Regions from separate parts of the Plantactinospora veratri genome, predicted to be linked through region 3. Evidence: riboswitches for the same ligand, from Rfam matches in the RefSeq annotation. Region 3 holds a riboswitch; each other region holds the start of a gene.
The links. A riboswitch is a leader RNA that binds a small molecule or an ion and turns the genes downstream of it on or off. The one in region 3 is predicted to bind cyclic di-AMP.

Region 1: it holds a riboswitch for cyclic di-AMP, as region 3 does, so the genes downstream of both, V1634_RS05585 (coiled-coil domain-containing protein) here and V1634_RS30190 (C40 family peptidase) in region 3, are expected to answer to the same signal.
Region 2: it holds a riboswitch for cyclic di-AMP, as region 3 does, so the genes downstream of both, V1634_RS33175 (C39 family peptidase) here and V1634_RS30190 (C40 family peptidase) in region 3, are expected to answer to the same signal.

What each region holds. Positions count from the first base shown of each region.
Region 1 covers NZ_JAZGQL010000004.1:156,441-164,138, reverse strand. Annotated here, with positions in the region: gene V1634_RS05595 (TrmH family RNA methyltransferase) at 1-925, shown strand, start outside; gene V1634_RS05590 (O-acetyl-ADP-ribose deacetylase) at 928-1,443, opposite strand; gene V1634_RS05585 (coiled-coil domain-containing protein) at 1,541-2,563, opposite strand; cyclic di-AMP (ydaO/yuaA leader) riboswitch at 2,567-2,700, opposite strand; gene V1634_RS05580 (SDR family oxidoreductase) at 2,956-3,984, opposite strand; gene V1634_RS05575 (polysaccharide deacetylase family protein) at 4,201-4,938, shown strand; gene V1634_RS05570 (glycosyltransferase family 2 protein) at 5,041-6,162, opposite strand; gene V1634_RS05565 (hypothetical protein) at 6,318-6,863, opposite strand; gene V1634_RS05560 (hypothetical protein) at 7,219-7,530, shown strand; gene V1634_RS05555 (ribose-5-phosphate isomerase) at 7,570-7,698, opposite strand, start outside.
Region 2 covers NZ_JAZGQL010000036.1:147,066-154,763, forward strand. Annotated here, with positions in the region: gene V1634_RS33155 (bifunctional cytidylyltransferase/SDR family oxidoreductase) at 1-1,057, shown strand, start outside; gene V1634_RS33160 (CDP-glycerol glycerophosphotransferase family protein) at 1,105-2,805, shown strand; gene V1634_RS33165 (GNAT family N-acetyltransferase) at 2,852-3,622, shown strand; gene V1634_RS33170 (hypothetical protein) at 3,834-4,388, shown strand; gene V1634_RS33175 (C39 family peptidase) at 4,527-5,354, opposite strand; cyclic di-AMP (ydaO/yuaA leader) riboswitch at 5,823-5,964, opposite strand; gene mdlC (benzoylformate decarboxylase) at 6,221-7,698, shown strand, end outside.
Region 3 covers NZ_JAZGQL010000031.1:47,602-55,299, reverse strand. Annotated here, with positions in the region: gene V1634_RS30195 (N-acetylmuramoyl-L-alanine amidase) at 1-1,345, opposite strand, end outside; cyclic di-AMP (ydaO/yuaA leader) riboswitch at 1,633-1,773, shown strand; gene V1634_RS30190 (C40 family peptidase) at 1,912-2,826, shown strand; gene dcd (dCTP deaminase) at 2,922-3,500, opposite strand; gene V1634_RS30180 (pyridoxamine 5'-phosphate oxidase family protein) at 3,611-4,195, shown strand; gene V1634_RS30175 (zinc metalloprotease) at 4,197-5,165, opposite strand; tRNA gene V1634_RS30170 (tRNA-Gly) at 5,426-5,499, shown strand; gene V1634_RS30165 (hypothetical protein) at 5,714-6,193, shown strand; gene V1634_RS30160 (dihydrofolate reductase family protein) at 6,293-6,850, opposite strand; gene V1634_RS30155 (AraC family transcriptional regulator) at 7,069-7,461, shown strand; gene V1634_RS30150 (VOC family protein) at 7,544-7,698, shown strand, end outside.

The DNA.
Region 1 (7,698 bases), on a different contig from region 3:
CTGGTCCGCCGAACGGGCCGGCGGGCCGCTGGACATGATCAGCAGCAGTGAACTGCTGGCGGCACCGACCCCGATCGTCGCCGTCGAGAACGCGCCCGGCGCGACCTCCGTGTTCGGTATCGCGCCGCCGGCCGGGCGGCCGTCGGTCGTCCTCGGCAACGAACGGCTCGGCGTACGGCCGGACGTGCTGCGGGCGGCCGCACGGTGCGTACAGATCCCGATGGCCGGTCGCGGGGTGAACACCCTGAACGTCGCCTCGGCGGCCGCGGTGGCCCTGCACTACCTGCTGGCGGCGTCCGGCCGGCGTACCGTCCGGGGCGCTCGTCCCGGGTCGCGGCGTCCGGCGGTACTGCTGGTCGGGCCCGGCGACCACGTCGAGGCGGGCAGCACGCTGCGCTCGGCCGCCGCGTTCGGCTGGCAGACGGTGGGGCTGGACGACCGGGCGAGGGTGTGGTGGGGCACGCCCCGCCCGGTACGCACCGAGGCCCGGGCCGCCGCCCGCAGCGCCCGCAACCCGCTGCGGGTGGTACCGCTGCCGGCGCAGCCGCCGTTGCCGGCCCGACGGGTGGTGGTCGCCGGGCTGCACGTCACCGGTCCGGCGCTGCACCGGGTCGACCTGACGGGCGGCCCGGAGACCCTGCTGGTGATTCCGGACGAGCAGGCGACCGGGCTGCCCGAACAGTGGCGACGGCTCGGCCCGAGGGTGGAGTTCGCCCGGCTGGAGGTGCCGGCGGCGAACGTGCCGTACCGGTACCGGCTGGTCGCGGCGATCGTGCTCGCCGAGGTCGCCCGGCAGCTCGGTACCCGTACGCCCGGACGCCCCGGCCCGGCACCCCGGCAGCGCCCCCGCTACGACAGCGCGCTCGCCCTGGTCGACTCCCCGGACGCCGAACTGGTCACCCCGGCGGAACTGGAGTCGTACTGAGATCAGGCGGGATCGGTGCCGTCGAGGGCCGCCTGGATCAGGCCCCGGGTCTTCTCGTCGAAGGCGACCAGTCGGATCGACTCGACCGCCGACGGTGTGGAGCGGAGCGTCCGCACCGCTATCCGCGCCGCCCGGTCGGCCGGGAACCCGTAGACCCCGGTGGCGATGGCCGGGAAGGCCAGGCTGCGCGCGCCCACCTCGTCGGCGACCGCCAGGCAGCGGCGGTAGCAGGAGGCCAGCACCTCGGCTTCGCCGTACTCGCCGCCCTCCCAGACCGGGCCGACGGTGTGGATGACATGCCGGACCGGCGGGTCGAGGTCGAACGCCGGGGTCGCCACCGCCTCGCCGGGTGGGCAGGGGGCGATCGCCCCGCCCGCCTCGGCCAGCCGGGGACCGGCCGCCCGATGGATGGCACCGTCCACACCGCCGCCGCCCAGCAGCGACTCGTTGGCGGCGGTGACGATCGCGTCCGCGTGCTCCCGGGTGATGTCGCCCAGGACGACTTCGATGCTGGCCACCCGCCGATGATGCCAGTCGGCGCCGCGACCTGTCCGCACAATGCCACCGCCCCGCCACCTGAGCGGACAGGTGACGGGGCGGTGGCGTTGGCTCGGGCTACAGCATCGAGACGTGCACGTGGTCGGTGTGGTCACTCGGACCGCTGTAGGAACTCCAGCCCTCGTCCGGGAACCAGATCTCCTTGTACCAGATCACGTAGAGGATGCCGAGCCGGTCCGCGTTGCGGATCAGGAACGCGGCCAGGTCGTTGCCGTACTTCATCTGGTCGTCGTTGGCGGCCCGGCTGAACCCGGAGTTGCGCAGCGACCAGTCACATGCGCGGCCCTTCGGATGCTCGAACGGCCCACCGGGCCGGAAGCAGCCGACGAACCTCTTGAAGCCCGCCCGGCGCACCTCGTTGTACATGTGGAGCGTCCGGGCGGTGATGCAGCCGCTGGTGGTCGGGTCCTTCTTGTTGCACGGCAGCCCGGGGAAGCCGTCCGCCATCCCCGGCCCCGGCCGGGCGACCGGCGAGGTGGCCGCCACCAGCCCCTTGTCGGGGCGCGAGTTGCCGCCCACCAGGGCGAGCGCCTTCTTCGCGTCCGACTGCTGCTTCTTGATGATCTTCTCTTGCGCGGCCTGCTTGGCGACCTCCTCGTCGATCGCCTTCTTGGCCGCGCCGACCTCGTTGCGCGCCTGGTTGAGCGCCCGGAGCTTGCTGTTGTTGAACAGGTTCAGCTCGTTGAGCGCCGAGGCCCGCTCGATGAACGAGTTCGACGAGGAGTCGGACGAGTTGTTGGTCAGCAGCATCGAGATGGCGCTGAGCTTGCCGCTGCGGTAGGACTCGGCCGCGATCTGGCTCGCCTCCGGCGTGAGCGCCGCCAGCCTGGCCTCCGCCTGCTTCAACTGGTTGCCGAGCTGCTGCTGCCGCCGCTGGGACTTGGTGCGTTCGGCCTTCGCCTCGGCGAGCCGCTTGCCGGCGCTGGCGAGCACGTCTCCGAGCACCGGCGAGTCGGCCTCCTCCTGGGGGGCCGGTTTCGGCGCGGGTGCCGCCGACGCCTCCGACGGGACCACGACCAGAGCTGCGGCGGTGAGCAGTGCCAGGGCAGTCGCCAGCCTTCGGCGTAGGGGTGCCCTCACATGTATCCCTTCCGTCGGCCGCCGACCGGGTTAGCTGACGGGTTCGGGATGGAAGTGGTCCCTACCGCTCGCGCGGATTCACCCCAGGGGTACGTGGGTCCCCGGCTCGCCGTGTGGCGATTAGGCGGCGATCAGCGCCGGCACCACTCGGTATCCGGCGGCTATGAACGGCAGACAGCATACCCGGTTTCACTTCCCGAATGGCAAGACCCGTTCGCAGGCAAAAGCGTTGCCAGGCAACGACTATCAGTAATCACGGCGCGTCAGACGCATCGAAGGTCATGCTTTGTCCACCATTATCGACTAGCTGCTGTCGGCTATTTACCAAGCGCGTTGTCAGCCGTCTGACGTGCGGAAACGTGTCCAGGTTGGTCGGTGGCGTGATTCTCCGGTCACCGTCGGCGCCAAGGCGTTGTGCCGAACAGCACACCGGCCACCGTACCGGCCGAGAGCAGACCCGCCGTCACCGCGCCCCGGTGCTGGGACAGCCAGAGTTGCGGACTCCGTGTGCGATACGGCGTGTCGAACGAGCCGTGCGCGCCCGGGTCCACCCCGGTGCCGTCGTCGACCGGGTGCCACAGGTTGGCCGGTCGACCCCGCTCGGCCGGCTGCTCCGTCTGCTGGCCGGAGTATCCCGTCCGGGCCAGATACCGGTCGAGCAGCCCGGGCACCAGCCGGTTGCCGAGGATGGTGCCGACCGTCGAGGCACCGACCCAGTACTCCCGCCGGCCCGGCCGGTCGGCCGCGTGCACGATGGCCCGGGCCGCGAGTTCGGGCTGGTAGATCGGTGGCACCGGCTGGGCGCGGTTGCGCAGCCGGGACAGTACCCAGTCGAACTGCGGGGTGTTCAGCGCCGGCAGGTGCACCATGGTGAGCCGGACCGGACTCCGGTCGTGCAGCAGTTCGCAGCGCAGCGACTCGGTGAAGCCCGCGATGGCGTGCTTCGCGCCGCAGTACGCGGACTGGAGCGGGATCGACCGGTAGGCCAGTGCCGACCCGACCTGCACGATCGTGCCGCTCCCGCGCGGCAGCATCCGGTCGAGGGCGGCCCGGGTGCCGTGGACGTACCCGAGATAGCAGACCTCGGTCACCCGCCGGAACTCCTCCGGTCCGATCTCCTTGAAGGGCGCGAACACCGAGACGATGGCGTTGTTGACCCAGAGGTCGATCGGCCCGAGTTCGCTGGTCGCCCGGTCCGCCGCCGCCTCCACCTGGTGGTGGTCCGCCACGTCGGTCTCGATCGGCAGCGCCACGCCCCCGGCCGCCCGGACGTCCTCGGCCGCGCCGCGAAGACCGGTACCGCCCCGGGCCAGCAGGGCGAGCCGCATCTCCCGGCGGGCCAGCAGCCGGGCCGTGGCGCGACCCACCCCGGCACTCGCTCCGGTGATCACCGCTACCCGCGCCGCAGGTCGCCCCCGCATCCGCTCCCCCGTCCCGAACCTCCCCGGTCGCCCGCGCCGGCTACCCGGCCGACGCCCCGGCAAACGCCGGGACGCTTCCGGAGCAGGCCGCCACGTGGCAACCGGAGTGACCGGCCCGGGCACCCGTCCGGGTGAGGATGAACCCCGGCCGGGCGGGTAACCGCGTCCGCGACGGTGCGGCGGGCGGAGCGAATGGTGCGGCGGGCGGAGGAACGAGTGCGCGGACGCGCGGTACCGGCGACGGCCGTCGGTGCCGCGTTGGCCGCCCAGGTGGTGCCGGCCGTGTTGGCCGCCCAGGTGGTGCCGGCCGTGACGGTGCTGCCCGGGGTACGGCTGCGGTTCTTTCCCCGGCTGAGCGGACGCGGCTCGCCGGGGCACGTCGCGCTCACCTTCGACGACGGCCCCGACCCGGCCTCCACCCCGCTCTTCGTCGAGACCCTCGCCGCGCACCGGACCCGGGCGACCTTCTTCCTGCTGGGGTCGATGCTGGCCCGCGCACCGGAACTCGGGCTGGATCTCGTCGCCGCCGGGCACGAGGTGGCGGTGCACGGCTGGGCACACCGGAATCTGCTCCTCCGGGGCCCGCACGCCACCTATCGCGACCTGGCCCGGACCCGCGAGCTGGTCGGAGCGGTGACCGGGCGGGTACCCCGGTTCTTCCGCCCGCCGTACGGGGTGCTCAGCGCCGCCGCCCTGATCGCCGCGCGCCGGCTGGACCTGACCCCGGTGCTCTGGACCTGCTGGGGGCGGGACTGGACCCGGTCGGCGACCCCCTCCTCGGTACTCGACACGCTGCGCGACGGGTTGGCCGGCGGCGGCACGGTACTGCTGCACGACTCCGACTGCACCTCCGCGCCGGGGTCCTGGCGGGCCAGCCTCGCCGCCCTGCCCCACCTGCTCGAGGAGTGCCTTCGCCGGGGTTGGCGGGTCGGGCCGCTCGGCGAACACGGCTGATCCGCCGGCCCGCCGCCTGCGCCGCCCGGGTCGGTCGCCCGCGGTACCCGCGCCCGCCGCCCTGGGCGCCGCGCCCGCCGCCCGGGCCCGTGCCCGGTGGGTTCAGCCCAGCCGGTCGGTCAACTCGCCGGGTACCGCCTCGACCCGGCTGCCGGGCACGGCCACCGGGGCCGAGCCGCCGGCACCGGCCGTCGACCGTGTCCCGGCGAGCGGATGCCGGACCCGGGTCACCACGCCGACGTGTGCCCGCCGCGCGGCCTGGAGCGCGGCGAACAGCCCGTACGCTCCGCGACCGACCAGCCGGTGCTTGAGCCCGACAGCGCCGCCCGGCGGCTGGTAGCCGGCGGGCGGCAGGTGGGCCCGGTACCGGGTGACGATCTCGGCGAAGAACTCGCGGCGGCGGCCAGGCGGCACCCGCCGGGGATGGCCGAGCACCTGCAACAGGTGCCAGATCATCCGCTGGAAGATCAGGTGACGCAGTTCGGCCGGCACCGCCGGGTCGGCGTCCAGCCCGGACAGCACCCGGTCCCAGTGCGCGAAGACCTCGAAGTGCCGATCGCTGACCGTCGCGGTGATCGCACCCTCGGGACGCTGCCGGTACGCGTAACAGCACCGGTCCAGCAGGGCGACCCGCTGCGCGGCGAGCATCAGCGGAAAGCTGAACGAGACGTCCTCGTACCAGCCGGGGCCGAAGGTCAGGCCGAGGTCGAGGAGGAACCGGCGCCGGATCACCTTGTTGCAGGTGATGTGCAGCACCGACAGCAGGCCCGGCCGCTGCCGGAGGGTGAAGGTCTCCGGCCCCGACCCCCCGGCACCGACCTGGGAGAGCGACAGGTGCCGGGTCCCGCCGTTCGGGTAGTACCGGGTGTACGCGGTGACCAGCAGGTCGGGCCGGGTCCGGGTCAACCGCTCGGCGACGGCGGTGAGGCTCCCCTCGGGCAGCCAGTCGTCGCCGTCGACGAACCACACGTACTCGCCGGTGGCCCGGGACAGGCCGGTGTTGCGGGCCGCCCCGAGCCCCTGGTTGCGGTCGAGGGTGACCACCACCAGCCGGGAGTCGCGTTCGGCGTACCGGGCCAGGATCGCCGCGCTGCCGTCGCGGGAACCGTCGTCCACCGCCACCAGTTCGAGGTCGCGAAAGGACGCGTCGAGGATGGAGTCCAGGCAGTCGGCCAGGTACTCCCGCACCTGGTAGACCGGGACTATCACGCTGAGCAGGGTCACCGTGGAAACCTCCGGGGGAGGACGGAGACCGAATAGTAGCGCCCAGTAATCGGGCGCCACGCGCTCGGTAACTATCGAGTGACCAAATTGTGATTTGTCACTTCGATCAACACCTGTCCGGATCTACCGGTCATCCCGGTCGCCGCACGGGTCGCTCAGAGCCCCGCCACCCAGTTCCACAGGTCGACCACCCACTCGGTCTGGCGCAGGTACGCCACCCCGACCCCGGCCAGGAAGATCCCGGTGACCAGGTGCGCGCCCCGGGCACTACGCCGGATCCGACCGAGCTGACGCTCCCAGACGACCCGGCCGACCAACCGGGCCAGCGCGAAGAGGCCGACCGCGACGAAGAGGGTCAGCACGAAGGTGACCACCGGACTGGTCAGGTCACCCCGGGCCGAGATCGCCCAGATCCCCCAGCAGACGAAGGCGAAGAGGCCGCCCAGCATGCTCCAGTGCCGCCCGATGCGCAGCTGCCGCCAGTGGTAGCCCGGCGGAAGCTGCTCCCGCTCCTGCTCCACCATCGGCCACCCGGTACCGGTCGGCTCGTGCGGCGCCTCCGGCTCGGTGCGCGGCCGAGGCACCCCGACCTGCGCCACACCGCGCCGGAAGCCCTCGGGGCCCGGCGGCATCCCCGGTCCCTCCGCACCGGGCGGCATCTCGACGGTCCGCTCGGCCCACGGCTGCGTCTGGTCTGCCATCTGTCCTGTCCTCCCCATCGGCCCGGGCCCGGAACCCGGTCCAGTTCCGAGGGTAGCCAGCCGGCAAAGCCCGCGCCGAGCCAGCGTCGATCCACCGGACAGGGCGACGACCCCGCGCCGTTCGACCTGCCAGCCCGAGTTCCGCCGCCCCTGGCCGACCTCCGCCGCGTTCGGCGGGCTGTGCACGGGTCACAGAGCGTGCCGGCGTTCGGGGCTCCCGCCGGTTCGGGGGCCGCTGAGCCGGGACCGGCACGCCACCGGCCGGTAGGGTCGACACCATGACCGGGCGGAGCGACGGCGTCGACCAGCTCAGGTCTGCCGGTCGTGACGCCGACGAGCGGATCGGGGAGGGACCATGACCGAGCCGGAGCGTCGACGGCGGAGGCTGCGGCACGACCCGTCGAGCGGCAGCGGCGGCACACCCGAACAGGGCCGTCGCGGCGGTGACCCGGGTACCGGGCCGGGCGCCGGGGACGACCGGGACGCGGAACGCGGCCTGCGCGGGCTGATCGGCTCGGGCGCCTCCCAGGTGAGTGTCGCGGCGGCGATGCGCGCCCGGGACGCGGCCCGGCCGACCGAGGCCGACCTCGCCGAGGCGGCCGACCGGCTGGTACTGGTCCGGCGCAACTGGGTGCCCCGGGACGAACTGCCGCGCGGCGGCCGCTGAGCGCCCGCCACCGACGAGCGGGGCGGGCGGCCCGTCCGGCTACGACGCGGGCAGCGCCGGCAGCGCGCCGGAGCGCTCGTACTCGGCGACCTGCCCGATCCGCCGCGCGTGCCGCTCGTTACCGGAGAACTGCGTGCTGAGAAACGCCTCCACGATCGCCGTCGCCTC
Region 2 (7,698 bases), on a different contig from region 3:
CCGGTCCCGCACCATCCGGGCCGCCTACGCGCTCGCCGGACAGGACCCGGAGTTCAGCGCCACCGACGACTGCGGAGTGGTGCTGCGCTACCTGCCCGAGGTGCCGATCAAGGTCATCGAGGGCTCGGACGAGAACATCAAGGTCACCCACCCGGTCGACGTACACCTGGCGGACAAGCTGTTCCAGCTCGCCGCCGCCCAGGCGCCCCGGCTGGTCGACGAGCGGGCGTACGTCGAGGAGCTGAGCGGCCGCACGGTGGTGGTCTTCGGCGGCAGCGAGGGCATCGGCCAACGGCTGGCCGAGGTCGCCCGCGGCTACGGGGCGGACGTCTTCCCGGTCAGCCGGTCGAGCACCGGCACCCACGTGGAGCGGGGCGAGGACGTCGCCGCCGCGCTGCGCGGCGCCTTCGAGGCGACCGGCCGGATCGACCACGTGGTGGTGACCGCCGGGGTGCTCCGGATGGGCGCGCTCGCCGAGATGGACGAGGCGACCATCGCGCACATGCTCCAGGTCAACCTGGTCGCCCCGGTGGACATCGCCCGGCAGGCGCTGCCCTACCTGAAGCAGACCCGGGGGCAACTGCTGCTCTACACCTCCAGCTCCTACACCCGGGGCCGGGCCCGGTACGCCCTCTACTCCGCCACCAAGGCCGCCGTGGTCAACCTCACCCAGGCGCTCGCCGACGAGTGGTCCGAATTCGGCGTACGGGTGAACTGCGTCAACCCCGAGCGGACCGCGACCCCGATGCGGACCCGGGCGTTCGGGGAGGAGCCGGAGCACACCCTGCTGGCGGCCGACACGGTGGCCCGGGTCTCACTGGACGTGCTGCTCTCCGGGCTGACCGGCCAGGTGGTCGACGTACGCCGCTCCCCCGGCGACCCGGTCGCCGAGCCGGCCGCCCAGCCGAACGCCACCGAGCCGAACAGCGCCGAGCCCGGCGGCACCGAGCCGAACGGCCGGCCCCCGGCCGGTCCGGAGCAGGAGCCCGGGCCCGCCCGGGTCGGCCGGCAACGCTCCACCGAACTGGTGCCGCCGCCCCGGGTCGGCACTCCCTAGCCAGGTCCCGCACTGTCGGGGCCCCGGCGATCCGAGGAAGGAAGCGCATGCGTGGCGATCTGGTCAGGAAACTGACCGTCCGGTGTCTGAGTGCCGGCCTGGCCGTGCTGTCCTTCCTGCTCCTCGCCCTCACCTCGGCCGAGCTGCCGGGCCTCGTCCTGGCCGGCGCGGGCGCGGTCGCGCTCTGGATGGAGCGCCGGGTCAACCCCCGTGCCGAACTGGTCGCCGAGCCGGTCCTGCTGATCGCCGGGGTACTGGTCGGATACGCCCACCGGCTGCCCGGGTCCGGGTGGAACACGGTGGCACTGGCGCTCACCGGTGCGGCCCTGCTCGGGCTGACCCTGGCCGAGCGGCCGCTGCGCGACGCCGCCGAGCTGGAGGTCCGCTCGGCCAACCTCGGCGTACGGTCGTCGCCGCTGCTCGTGACCGACCGGCTCGGGCCGGCGGTGCTGGCCCTGCTGGTGCTGCTCGCCGGCAGCGCCGCGTTCACCCTGCCGGTCTGGCCCGCCCTCGTGCTGACCGTGCTGGTCGGCGCGGCCGCCGCGGTCGGCGCGGTCGGGCCGATCGCGCTGCGCCGGCTGCGGCCCTCCGGCGGGCAGAGTGCGGTCACCCAGGCGCTGCGCCGGCACCAGCCGGAGTTCCTGCTCTACTTCTCCGCGCCGCCCGGCTCGGAATACCAGGTCATGATGTGGCTGCCGTACCTGGAGCGGATCGGCCGGCCGTTCATGGTGCTGCTGCGGGAGCCGAACTTCCTGCCGGCGATCTCGGCCGCCACGAAGGCGCCGGTGGTGGTCTGCCCGACGCCGCGCTCGATCGACGAGGCGATGGTGCCGAGCCTGCGGGTGGCGTTCTACGTCAACCACGGCGCGAAGAACAGCCACTGCATCCGCTTCGCGCACCTCACACACATCCAGTTGCACCACGGCGACAGCGACAAGGCACCGAGCGCCAATCCGGTCTCCGCGATCTTCGACCGGATCTTCGTGGCCGGGCAGGCGGCGATCGACCGGTACGCCCGCAACGGCGTGACGATCCCCCGGGAGAAGTTCGCCATCGTCGGTCGCCCGCAGGTGGAGTCGATCGCGGTACGCCGGGAGCCGATCCGGGACCGGGCCGACAAGGTGGTGCTCTACACGCCGACCTGGACCGGGCACAACGCCGACGTCGACCACTGTTCGCTGCCGGTGGGTGAGACCCTGGTCCGCCGGCTGCTGGACCGGGGCGTGACGGTGATCCTGCGGGCCCACCCGTACACCTCGCAGAATCCGGCGTCGGCCCGACAGCTCGCCCGGATCGAGCAGCTCCTCGCCGAGCACCGGGCGAGCACGGGGCGGCGGCACGTCTTCGGCGTCGACGCGGCGAAGAAGATGAGCCTGGTCGACTGCGTCAACGCCTCGGACGCGCTGGTCTCGGACGTCTCGGCGGTGATCTCCGACTACCTCTACTCCGGTAAGCCGTACGCGGTCACCGACCGGGTCGGCGAGGGCGAGCGGTTCGTCGAGGGCTTCCCGCTGGCCGGCTCGGGTTACGTACTCGACCCGCAGATGTCCAATGTAGACGACGTACTGGACCGGCTACTGGAGACCGATCCGCTCGCCGAGGCACGGTGGCGGACCCGTACCCGCTATCTCGGGGACTTCCCGGAGCAGCGCTACGCCGACGGCTTCCTCGACGAGGCCCGTCGGCAGTTGGACGGCGCCGGGGCCGCCCAGTCGGTACCCTCGCCCCGCCCCGCGCCGGTCCCCTGAGCCCGCGCTCCCGACGTGAGGGCTGTGCCATGATGCGTCGGTGACGATGATCAGGACCAGCCACGACCGGAACGAACTGGCCGGCCTGCTGCGCCGCGACCCGCACCTGCACGCGTACGAACTCGGCGACCTCGACGACTTCTACTGGCCGTACACCACCTGGTACCGGCGCGACGACGCGGTGGCGCTGCTCTACCAGGGTGGGCCCACCCCGGTGCTGCTGGCGCTGCACCGTTCACCGGCGGTGCTGACCGAACTGCTCACCGGTCTGCTCCCGCTGCTGCCCCGGCACTTCGAGGCGCACCTCTCCCCCGGCGGCGAGGCGGTGCTGGCCCGGGAGTACCCGCTCAGGTCGCGCGGTGCGCACCTGAAGATGGCGCTCACCGACCCGGACCGGCTGGCCCGGGTGGTGCCCGGTGGCGAGGTGCTGACCGAGGCCGACGTACCGGAACTGACGGCCTTCTACCGGACGGCCTATCCGGGCAACTGGTTCGCCCCCCGGATGGTCGAGACCGGTCACTACGTGGGGATGCGCCGGCACGGCGAACTGGTCTCCGTCGCCGGGGTGCACGTCTGGTCGCCGCGGTACCGGGTGGCCGCGCTGGGCAACGTGACGACGGCTCCGGCGTACCGGGGGCAGGGGCTGGCCAGCACGGTGGTGGCGACGCTCTGCCGGCGGCTGCTGGAAACCGTCGACACGGTGGCGCTGAACGTGGTCGCGGAGAACACGGCGGCGTACAAGCTCTACGACCGGCTCGGCTTCACCCCGGTCGCCGAGTACACCGAGTACGTCGCCGGCGAACCCGCACCGGTGTAAGGAAGGGCCCCCGCTACAACAGAATGCGATATGCGGGGGCCCTTCCTTGCACCTCAGCGGTCTGGGCCTTGTCAACGCGGTACGCCCCGGGCACCATGTCAACGGTCTTCCCGCCGTACGGGCCGCCGGAGCCGGTCGGCCCCGCCCGGCTCGTACGCCTGCCGTCCCACCCTTTCCTCCGCCAATCCCATCTGTCGCCGAGGAGGCGCCGGTGCTCGAGGAGTTCATGGGCATTCCCGCCCACCCGTTCCTGGTCCATGCCGCGGTGGTCTTCGTGCCACTGCTCGCGTTGACCGCGGTCGGGTACGCGTTCCTTCCGTTCGTCCGCCCACACCTGCGCTGGGTGCTGGGGCTGCTCGCGGTCGCCACCCCACTCGCCGCGCTGATGGCCAAGCTCTCCGGTGACCGTTTCCTCGCCCGGTTGGAGTCCCGGAACCGGGTCAGCCCGGAGTACGTCCCGAGGCTGGCGGAGCACCAGGATCTCGGCACCAACACCCTGTACGCGACGCTCGTGCTCGGGGTGCTGGCCCTGGCGCTGGTCTTCCTGGTCAAGCCCCGGGTCGCCGCCCCACCGGTGACCGCGGGGGCCGCCGGGGCCGACGGTGGCGCGGACGGCGAGGACGGCACCGCCGCTGTGACCGCCAAGGGGTCGCCGGTGCTGACCCTGGTGCTCGGGGTGCTCTGCCTGGCGGCGGCCGGGATCACCCTCTACTACGTGTTCCGCACCGGTGACACCGGCGCCCAGGCGGTGTGGCAGGGCCAGTGACCCGCACCTGACCAAGGCCGGCGCGGAACCGCTCGCGACGACGACGCCGGCCCGTCCCACACCCCCGGTCGGCACGGGTCGTCCGGGTGGGTGGGGTCGGGCCGGCGTCGTCGTCGGTGCTGCTATCGCCGGGACGGGTCAGGACGAGTAGCCCCGGGTGGCCGCCCAGTTCGCCAGGTCGATGGTGGTCATCCAGTAGCTGCTGTCCTCGCCCGGGATGGCCGGGTCGGCGATCTTCACCGTACGGCCGTCGTCGCGGTAGCCGACGACGGTCAGGTAGTGCCCGCCGGGGTAGCTGTGCCAGCCGCCGGCAAGGTCGGTGGCCGAGCCGGCGATGTTGACGACCACGGCGTACCCGCTGGTGACGGCGTGCACGACGTCCGCCTGGAGCCGGTCCATCTGGGCCGGGGTGGCCGCGCCACCGGGGATGGCGGTGGTGCGGTAGAAATCGGTACCGATGATCTTGTTCAGTACCCGGGTGGTGTCCAGGGCCGAGTTCGTGCCGCTCGTCGTGGTGCCGAGGTCGGCGGCGACGGCGTCCTGGCTGGGCTTCTTGTCCCGGGCGGTCAGCGCGATCCGGGTGGCGGCCGGGCCGCAGTACCAGCCGTTGATCTGGGCCTGGAACTGGTAGTCCAGCAGCTTCGACTCCGGGGGCGCCGGGGGCTTGCTCGGGGTGCTGGCCGCGGCCGCCTTCGCCGCCGCGCTCGGCGCCTTGGTGCCCGGCGCGGTGCTGGCCGGCTGCGACGGGGTCGCCGGGGCGGTCGTCGTCGGTGCGGTCGTCTCCGGCGCGGTGGTGACCGCCGCTCCGGCCTGACCCGCCGCCGGGGCGCCGAGTTCGGCGACGGCGACGGTCGGCGGCTGCGGCGCCTCGGCCGAGTCGTTCGAGGTCAGGACGACCCCGGTGGAGGCGGCGGCGGCGAGCACCGCGGCCGAGGCGAGCGCGAGCCGGTTACGCCGGCCCGACATGACGGTCCTGAACCGCCCGTTAATTGCGTGCTTCAACGTTGTCCTCCAGAGGAAATGCGCGCCACCGCTACCGGGGGGCAGGAAATGACGCGGCGTTTCTTTCGCTGCGGGGAATGTGACGCGAAATCGCACGGAATCGCACGGGAAAAGGTCCGCCGACAGGCATTCGGCGGGACGGACCGACGGTGCGCCGACCGGTGCGGCGCTGCTATCGGCGTACCGGTGGAATCAGCGCCACCACGATCCGTCGCGGCCGACCGGCGGCCTCACCGGGAACTGCCGGCCAGTGGGCCGGCGGGGTGCCCGCGCGTCGACGACTTCCGCGTCACAGACCGCTATCGGGCCAGGTCGGGGTGGCGGCCGGGGACCGGGTGGTCCGGGACGGTCGCGACGGCCGGGAGTGGGGGCGCGACGCAGCGAGGGAACTGGGGGGATGGGCCGGGGCCCGGGTGGTGCCGCACGAACAGCTACTCCTTCCGACACCGCCTACCGGGTTAGCTGACGGATTCGGGCGGGAAGGCCGCCCTACCACGGGCCAGTGGCTCGCGGATTCACCCCAGATAACTATGGGTCCCCGGCTCGTTACGGAACGACTCGGCGGGTCTGCTCCGGTGTCACCCGTACGGCGACCAAGGGGCCGGACCAGACTCGCCGACATTACTGGCCGACTTCTGCCGTTGCCAACCCCACTGAACAGCGAAAACAGTGACTCGGAGCGCGATTGGGACAGCGCCGCCCGGGCACCCGGGCCGGCAGGCGGCCAGCGGATAAACCAGCATGATCATGTACGCGTACGGTATGACGGAAATGACCGGCTTGGTCCGGTGGCTCGAACATGGGACGAGGACTCCAGGAGGCTCCTTCCGATGACAACGGTGCACGAAGCTACCTACGACCTGCTCCGTTCCCTCGGCCTGACCACCCTGTTCGGCAACCCCGGCTCCACCGAGGAGCCATTCCTGAAGAACTTTCCGGCCGACTTCAGCTACGTTCTGGCCCTCCAGGAGGCCTCGGCGGTCGCGATGGCGGACGGCTACGCCCAGGCCAGCGGCCGGCCGGTGCACGTCAACCTGCACACCGCGCCCGGCACCGGAAACGGAATGGGCAGTCTCGTCACCGCCTGGCACAACAAGACGCCCATGATCGTGACCGCCGGCCAGCAGACCCGGACGATGAATTTGTCCGAGCCGATGCTGACCAATGTGCGCCCCACCCAACTGCCCGAGCCGTACGTCAAATGGAGCCACGAACCACTGCGTGCGCAGGACATTCCCGAGGCGTTCATGCGGGCGCTCGCCACCGCCGTACAGCCGCCGGCCGGGCCGGTCTACCTCTCCCTGCCACTGGACGACTGGGACGAGCCGGCCACCGGCACCTCGCCGGTACGCCGGGTCAGCACCCGGGTCGCCCCCGATCCGGCGGAACTGGACCGGTTCGCCGAGATCCTGGCGGACAGCCGACACCCCATGCTGGTGATCGGCTCAGGCGTCGACCGCAGCGGCGGCTGGGCCGAGGCGGTCGCCCTCGCCGAGCGGACCCGGGCACCCGTCTGGCAGCCGCCGTTCGCGGACCGGGTCGGCTTCCCGCAGGACCATCCGCAGTTCCAGGGACTGCTGCCGCCGGCGATCGGGCCACTGGCCGAGAAGCTTGTCGGCCACGACACCGTCCTGGTGATCGGTGCCCCGGTGTTCCGTTACTACCCGTACGTCCCCGGCCGGCACGGCTACCTGCCGGAGGGCACCCGGCTGCTGCACATCACCGACGACCCGGCCGAGGCGGCCCGGGCGCCGGTCGGCGACAGCCTGGTCGGCGACGTGACGCTGGCCTGTGCCGGGCTGGCCGAGCGGCTGCCCGGCAGCGAACGGCCCATGCCGCCGCCCCGCTCCGCCGCGCCGGCCGCGACCGCCGGCGCCCCGCTCGACCCGGAGGCACTCTTCGGCGCGCTCGCCGCCGAGTGGCCGGCGGACGGGATCGTGGTCCCCGAATCTCCCTCCAACCTCAGCGTGCTGCACCGGCAACTGACCATCACCCGGCCGGGCTCGTACTTCAAGATGGCCAGCGGCGGGCTGGGCTTCGCGCTGCCGGCGGCGGTCGGCATCGCGCTCGCCCAGCGGGACACCGGGCAGCAACGGCCGGTGGTGGCGGTGATCGGGGACGGCTCGTTCCAGTACTCGCCGCAGGCGCTCTGGACCGCCGCCCAGCACCGGCTGCCGGTCGTCTTCGTGGTGCCGGTAAACCAGGCGTACGGGGTGCTGAAGGCCTTCGCCGAGCTGGAGGACACACCGGGGGTGCCGGGACTGGAGTTGCCCGGCCTGGACATCCCGAGCATCGCCCGCGGCTACGG
Region 3 (7,698 bases):
CGATGGTGACCAGGCCGGCGGCCGGGATGCCGATGCCCCGGAACGGGGCCTTGAGCAGGTCGAAGTAGTGCGACCAGTCCCAGTACGGGCCGGGGTCCCAGTGCATGCCGCGCACGTTCGCCGGCAGGATGCCGGGTACGTTGTCGTGCCCGATGACGTGGTCGCGGTCCAGCGGGATGTCGTACCGGTCGGCGAGGTAGCGGACGAGTTTGGCCGAGGTCCGGTACATCGCCTCGGTGTACCAGGTGCCCTGGGCGGCGAAGCCCTCGTGTTCGAGGCCGATCGCCTTGGCGTTGACGTACCAGTTGCCGGCGTGCCAGGCGACGTCCTTGCCCTTCACGTGCTGCGCGATGTGCCCGTCCGCCGAGCGGAGCGTGTACTGCCAGCTCACGTAGGTCGGGTCCTGCACCAGCCGCAGGGTGGTGTCGTAGCTGCCCTCGGTGTCGTGGATGACGATGTATTCGATCTTCTGCCGGGCGGGCCGGTCGGAGAGGTCGTGGTTGCCGTAGTCGCCGTCCCCGAACGCCTGGTAGGGGGCGGGGATCCATTCGCAGGAGATGTCGCGCGGGCACTCCAGCCCGTCCGGGCGGGGCGCGCCGGGCAGGCCGAGCCGGTCCAGCCAGGAGCGCTGCGGGGCGATCCCCGGCCGGCCGGGCAGGGTGATCCGGTGGCCGTCGTCGGTGGTCCGGCTGGCGCCCTCGGCGATGGTCCGGTACACCTCGTCGGCGAAGGCCGCCGCGGCGTCCGCGCGGTCGCTGCCGGCGTACCGGGCCACCGCGCCGTACCAGGCCGCCGGGTCGCTGGCCCGGCCCGTCGGCGCGGCCAGCGCCTTCTGGTACGACGCCAGCAGCGCCGCCCCGCCGCGGATGTTCGCCGCCGGTTCGGCGCGGAGCAGGTGCTCGTCGACTCCGGTGAGTGCGACGGCGGCGTCCAGGGTCTGCCCGCCGGGCGGTGCGTCGGCGCTCCGGTCGAGGTGCGGGCCGGCGGGTCCGGGCACCGGTCGGGCGGGTCGGGCCGGGTCGCCGCGTCGGTCCTCGCCGTGCTCGGGGTGCCCCGTTGGCTCGGCGGCCAGCCCGGCGACGTCGGTGAGGTGCATCGGGCCGTACCCGCCGCTGGTGCTCGGGGTGCCGGCGTTCGTGTCCCAGCGGGATTCCAGATAGGAGACTCCGAGCAGCACGCTCTCGGGTACGCCGAACTCGGCCGCCGCGGCGGCGTACTCCTGTTGCCGGGTGTCGGCGGGCGCGGCGGTGGCTGGCGCGGGGCTGGCCGGCAGCAGCGCGGCGGCGCCGACGACCGCGGCGCCGATCGCGATTCTCCTGCTCAGCGGCTGTTTCGTGGGAAGCATCGAACCTCCATGAGCCGGGGGTGGGCCTGCCGATCACCCTCCACCCGGGACCGGTGCTGGTCAATACCTGCCGACCAAGGTCGTCACTATGTAGGAATCCTTCACGTATACCGAGCGTGATCGGCGGGTTCGGGCTTCCGGTTCGGTGGGTGCGAACGCTCCCACCGTCAGCGACCGATCCGATACATAACGAATCGACTCAGATCACGGGGTTGCGTTTGGATAACACCCTTCTCTAGTGTTGGGGACCGTCGAGCCGACGGCAGGCCGCCTAGCCGGGCGGCGACGTCTCGACACCGCCGAATCGTCACACTGAGCGAACCGGGGACCCGAGGTTCATGGGGTGAATCCGCGTCTCACGCGGTAGGGCGACAATCTTCCCGCCCGAACCCGTCAGCTAACCCGGTAGGCGGGCTACGGAAGAAGGAGTACGGACCCCGGTGGCTCCCCCTGCCCCGCCGCGGTCGCCATCCCTCCGATCGGCCTCCGCCGACGCCGGGAACGCGAAGCCGCGCCCTCGAAGGTCCATTCTCGCCATTGCGCTCACGGCACTGGCCAGCGCCGCCGTGCTGTTCACCGGCACGACGCCGGCGCTCGCCGAACCGTCGGTGGCCGAGATCGAGCAGCAGATCGACACCGCCTGGCGCAAACTGGAGCCGGTCGTCGAGAAGCACAACGCCACCCGGCAGGACCTGACCGCGAAGAAGAAGCAGGCCGCCGCCCTGCAGAAGAAGATCGCCCCGCTCCAGTCGCAGATCGACGCCGCGATGAACCGGGTGAGCGACTTCGCCGTGCAGGCGTACAAGGGCGACAAGGCATCCGCGGTCAACGCCCTGCTCACCACGAAGTCGCCGACCGCGCTCGTCGGCCAGCTCTCGGTGCTCGACCAGTTCGCCCGGCAGCAGCAGCGCGAGGTGCAGGCGGTCGTCGACCTCAAGAACAAGTACGCCTCCCAGAAGGCCCCGCTGGACCGGCTGGTCACCCAGTTGACCAAGACCGAGGCGGAACTGGCGGCGAAGAAGAAGGAGATCGACGCCGAGGTCGAGCGGTTGCAGAAGCTGCGGATCCAGGCGTACGGGAACGGCTCCGCCGGCCCGCTGCGGCCCGCGCCCTGCCCGGCGACCTACCCCGGTGGCCCGGCCGGCCAGGCGGTCAAGTTCGCCTGTGCCCAGATCGGCAAGCCGTACAAGTGGGGTGCGGAAGGCCCCAGCTCGTACGACTGCTCCGGCCTGACCCTGGCCGCCTGGGCGAAGGGCGGCGTCGGGCTGCCGCACAACGCCCGGGCGCAGCGCGGGCAGGTGAAGTCGGTCAGCCGCTCCCAGCTACGCCCCGGTGACCTCGTCTTCTACTACGCCGACCTCAGCCACGTCGGCATGTACGTCGGCGGCGGATGGATCGTGCACGCCTCCCGGGCCGGCGAGCCGGTGAAGATGAAGCGGATGGACGACGGCGAGATCCACAGCTTCGGCAGACCTGGCTGACGTCTCGCCGACCGACCGTGTCAACGGAGGAACCCCCGTCGCGCAACTGCGGCGGGGGTTCCTCCTTCGGTCCGTGTCGACGCCCGGACGCGGCCTCAGCGGGTGGGCCAGGTGCGCCAGTTCTGCCAGGAGCGGCTCGGGGTCGGGCCGCGCTGCCCCTGGTAGCGCGAGCCGTAGACGGCCGACCCGTACGGGTGGGCGGACGGCGACGAGAGCCGGAAGATACAGAGCTGGCCGATCTTCATCCCGGGCCAGAGCCGGATCGGCAGGTTGGCCACGTTCGACAGCTCCAGCGTGACGTGCCCGGAGAAGCCGGGGTCGATGAAGCCGGCGGTCGAGTGGGTGAGCAGGCCGAGCCGGCCGAGGCTGGATTTTCCTTCGAGCCGGCCCGCGAGCTGGTCGCCCAGCGAGATCACCTCCAGGGTGGAGGCGAGCACGAACTCACCCGGGTGCAGCACGAACGGCTCGCCGTCCGGCACGTCGACCAGCGAGGTCAGCTCGTCCTGCTGCACCGCCGGGTCGATGTGCGTGTAGAGATGGTTGTTGAAGACCCGGAAGAGCCGGTCCAGGCGTACGTCGATGCTCGACGGCTGCACCAGCGCGGGCTCGAACGGCTCCAGCGCGAGCGTGCCCGCCTTGATCTCGATCACTAGGTCGTGGTCGGAGAGCAGCACCGGACCACCTTAGCGGTCGGGCGGAGCCGGCCGGCCACGACCTCGCCGATGGGTGGGATGAGGGTGGGTTCGGGGTAGGTGATCGAACAGGTGTTCGATAGAATGTGCTCATGGCATCCTGGTCCGAATTCGCCTCCGACGAGCCCCGACTCGCCGACGCGATCCGCGTTCTCATCCAGCAGTACGGTCCGGGTCTCGGCTACCTGGCGACCGTGCGCGCCGACGGTGGGCCGCGGGTGCACCCGGTGTCCCCGGTCATCACCGACGAGGGACTCTTCTGTTTCGTCGTCGACTCTCCGAAGCGGCGCGACCTCGAACGGGACGGGCGCTACGCGCTGCACTCCTTCCCGCCCGAGGACAGCGACGACGAGGCCTACGTCGCCGGTCGGGCCCGCCCGGTGACCGACCAGGCGCGGGTGGACCAGCTCGCCGGCAACCTGCGGGCCGCGCCGCAGGTCGACTGGCGGCTCTTCGAGTTCACCGTCGACGTGGCGATGGTGGCCCGGCACGGCAGCAACGGCGCCACCCCGCTCGCCGCCGGAGATCGGTCCGAGCGCCCTGCCGTGCAGGTCTGGCTCGACCCGGCCGGCGCCGTCCCCACAGCCGAGGGCGCCGCGGGAGCAGGCGCCGCCACCGGGCCGAAGCGGCGCGGCCGGCGCCGGGCCGTCGAGGCGGAGCCGGTACCGACATCCTGACCTACGGTTCCCGGAAGGCCTTCCACGCCTTGAGCATCCGGAACGTCTGACCGTACGTGAACTCGTACATGCAGGCGTCGACCGAGTAGTCCATGAAGTTGTGGATCGGGTCGAGACCCGGCTTCGTCGTGCAGGTGTCCCGTCGCTCCGGGCAGCCGAAGGCGGGCTCCGCCTCGGCGGGCGTGTCGTAGACGTGGTCGCCCTGACCCGCGCAGCCCTGTTGGAAGGTGTGGTAGAGGTTCAGCCAGTGCCCGACCTCGTGAGTCGCCGTGTCACCCGCGTTGTACGGTGCCGCCGTGCCGCCCGGCAGCGACTCGGCGAGCACCACCACCCCGTCGTACGGGTCGAGGTCACGTTGCGGGAAGGTGGCCCAGCCGAGCAACTCGTCGTCGAGCAGTCCCGTGTAGATGTTCAGGGTGTGCTTGCCGCCGACCCGCAGCGCACGCTTCATCTGCGCCTCCGCCGGGCTCTCCGCCACGATCGGGTACCAGGCCGGGTTGACCACCCGGTTCACCTTTTTCAACCTGAAGTGGAAAGGCGTCCAGGCCCCACCGGTACGCCCGCCGAAGGCGTCGTTCAACACCTTCAGTTGGGCGTGGATCAGGGACAGCGGAATGTCCCCGTCCGCCCGGGTCCGCTTCTCGCTGACAACATGGAACACCACGTCGACAATGATCCTGAGCTTGCCCGGTACGCCGAGCGGCGCGATCCCGATCCGTTGCGCGTACGCCGAGTCGACCGCTCGGTCCAGTTCGGCGGCCTCGGCCGGGGTCAGCTCGTTGGGCTCGGCGGAGTGCGCCGCCCCGGGCTTGGCCTTGGCGTTCGCTGCCCCGGCGTGCGGTGCCACGGGGTTCGGGTGGCCGCTGGTCGTCTCGGCGCAATCCGGTTCGCCGGATCGTCCGGCCGAACCCGGAGGTGCCGCCACCACCGGGCCGGTTCCGAGCAGCAGGACGAGAAACATGCTCGCCATGCCGGTCGCGCCGGAACGCGACGACGAACACAGTCCACGAAACGCCATTGCCAGACCCTTTGCTTTCGGAGAGTGGCTCTGCGGTGACACAGAGCCATAGTTGCAGGTGAGGCGGACGTTACTATCCGTGGCCAGGGTTGCAAACGAGGCGACCCGGCGTGGTTCGCGCGGGATCTGATGGGGCGACGGAGCGCTCGGAGCCGTACCCGGGGGAGGGTGAGTGCATGATCGGACTCGACCGGGTACAGTGGGGTCCGCTCGCGGGTGTAGTTCAATGGCAGAACATCAGCTTCCCAAGCTGACAGTGCGGGTTCGATTCCCGTCACCCGCTCCAACAACGAAGGCCCAGGTCAGAGGACATTTCCTGACGCTGGGCCTTCGTCGTATCTGATCCCCAGTCTGGGTGTCGTGCTATCTGCCTGCCCCTCCTACCTCCGTTGTGGTCCTGCCGGATCGGGGTCAACGCGCATCCGTTCCCGGTGCCGCCGGTGGCTTGTCCTGCCGAAGTTGGTTGCCGCTCGTTGATGGCAGACAGGATCATGACCGGCATGGACGTGACCGTGCAGCGGATCCGCACGACCTGGAGCAAGCGATCCCGGGGTTTCCCACAGGCAGCGCTCCGCAACTCCGCCCCGACCGCGTTCCCACTACCGGATCTACCGGACGGCCCTCTCCCCTTGCTCCACGAGGTCGTCATGCGGGAAGAGAACGACTTCGTGCCCGAGGTCAGGAGCGTTCACGACCTGCCGCCACGACACGAGCTGAACCTTCGCCTGATGCGGGACGTGCTCAGGGTGCAGCTTCCCGCAAGCTTCGGGGCACCGGTCCGAAATCATCGTCCTGTGGTGATGCTCCAGCACGGCGAGTGGGTGCGGTGGCAGACGAACAACCGCTTCTCCTCGATGACCGGGATGGCCGACTGGCATTACGTTCTGCGTACCGTCAGCATCGGCTTCGGCCCCATGACACGAGACGCCTTCCTTGGCGAACCGGACTACCGCGTCGACGAGCGGGCTGCCCTGCGATAGGCCCGCGAGCCTCAGCGTCCGTTGCGGCCGCTCGCCGTCGTGTCGCCACCGCCTTTCCGCCTTCTTCCGCTCGCCCTTCATCGCGGCGACGACCGCGGCTCAGCGGGTCTGGTAGCGCGCGTAGATCAGTCCGCTGTCGAAGGCGCGTTCCTCGACCAGTTCGAGATCGAGGCGCACGCCGTCGGGGAAGAACCGCTTGCCGCCGCCGACAACGCTCGTGGTGATGAACAGGTGGTACTCGTCCACCAGGCCGGCGGCGATGGCCTGGGCGGCGAGGTTCGGGCCGTCGACGGTGAGATCGTGATCAGCCTCGGCCTTGAGTTCGCGTACCGCGTCCGGGTCGAAGGTCCGCTCGATCCTGGTCTTCGCGCTGGACACCGACTTCAACGTCGTGGAGTACACGATCTTCTCTGCGGCCTGCCAGTCGCGGGCGTACTGCAGGATGTGCGGCGGCTGGTCGGGCTCCGTGTGCGCGGTCTCCCAGTAGACCATCGTCTCGTACATCCGTCGGCCGTAGAGGTAGGTGCCGACGGGGCGGAAGAGGTCGTTGATGAAGGTGTGCACCTGCTGGTCGTCGGCCCCGGTGCCGATGCCGCCCTCCGTCGCCTCGGCGTATCCGTCGAGCGAGGTGATCATCGAGTAGATGAGCTTTGCCATGCGTCTCCTCCGGGTTCGAACGCGTCAAGTCCTGCGGGTCCTGCGAATTGTGACGTCCACACGACCCGAAACTCATCGATCGGCGGCCGGATTCGTCAACCGGCAAATCCCGACCGGGAGCCGTCGAGATGACCACGAAGAGGCACATTCGGCATGCTCACAGAGGCCGGCGACCCGCAGCGTGGGGAGGTCGCGGGCGGGCGTGGTGTGATGGAACCGTGGGTCGGGCCGTGGAAGACACCAATCGCCGGATGCTCCGGGCCCGGGACGCGATGGACCGGGCGTACGCGCAGCCGTTGGACGTACCGGCGCTGGCCCGGATCGCACATGTCTCGGAGGCGCACTTCGCCCGTACCTTCCGGGCGACGTTCGGCGAGACGCCGCACCGCTACCTCCAGCGGCGTCGGGTGGAGCGGGCGATGTTCCTGCTCCGGGAGACCGATCGCAGTGTGACCGACATCTGCTTCGACGTCGGCTTCGGCAGCCTCGGCACCTTCAGCCGTACTTTCCGGGACATCGTCGGGCGATCGCCCCGGGAGTACCGCAAGGAGGCGGTGCCGGCGAACGTCCCGACATGCTTCACGATGGCCTGGATGCGGCCGAGTGCCTGACCGGCTGACCTGCCGGTACAGCCCCGCACACTGATCAGTTTTGGATAAGTTTTCGGCCCTCCCCCGCCGTAGCGTGAGGGACATGTTCAACAGCATCACGCACTCGCAGATCTACGTCCTCGACCAGGACGAGGCCCTTGACTTCTACGTCGGCAAGCTCGGCCTGGAGGTCAACACCGACACCGACCTCGGAATCATGCGCTGGCTCACCGTCAACGTCCCGGGCGAGCCGGAGCG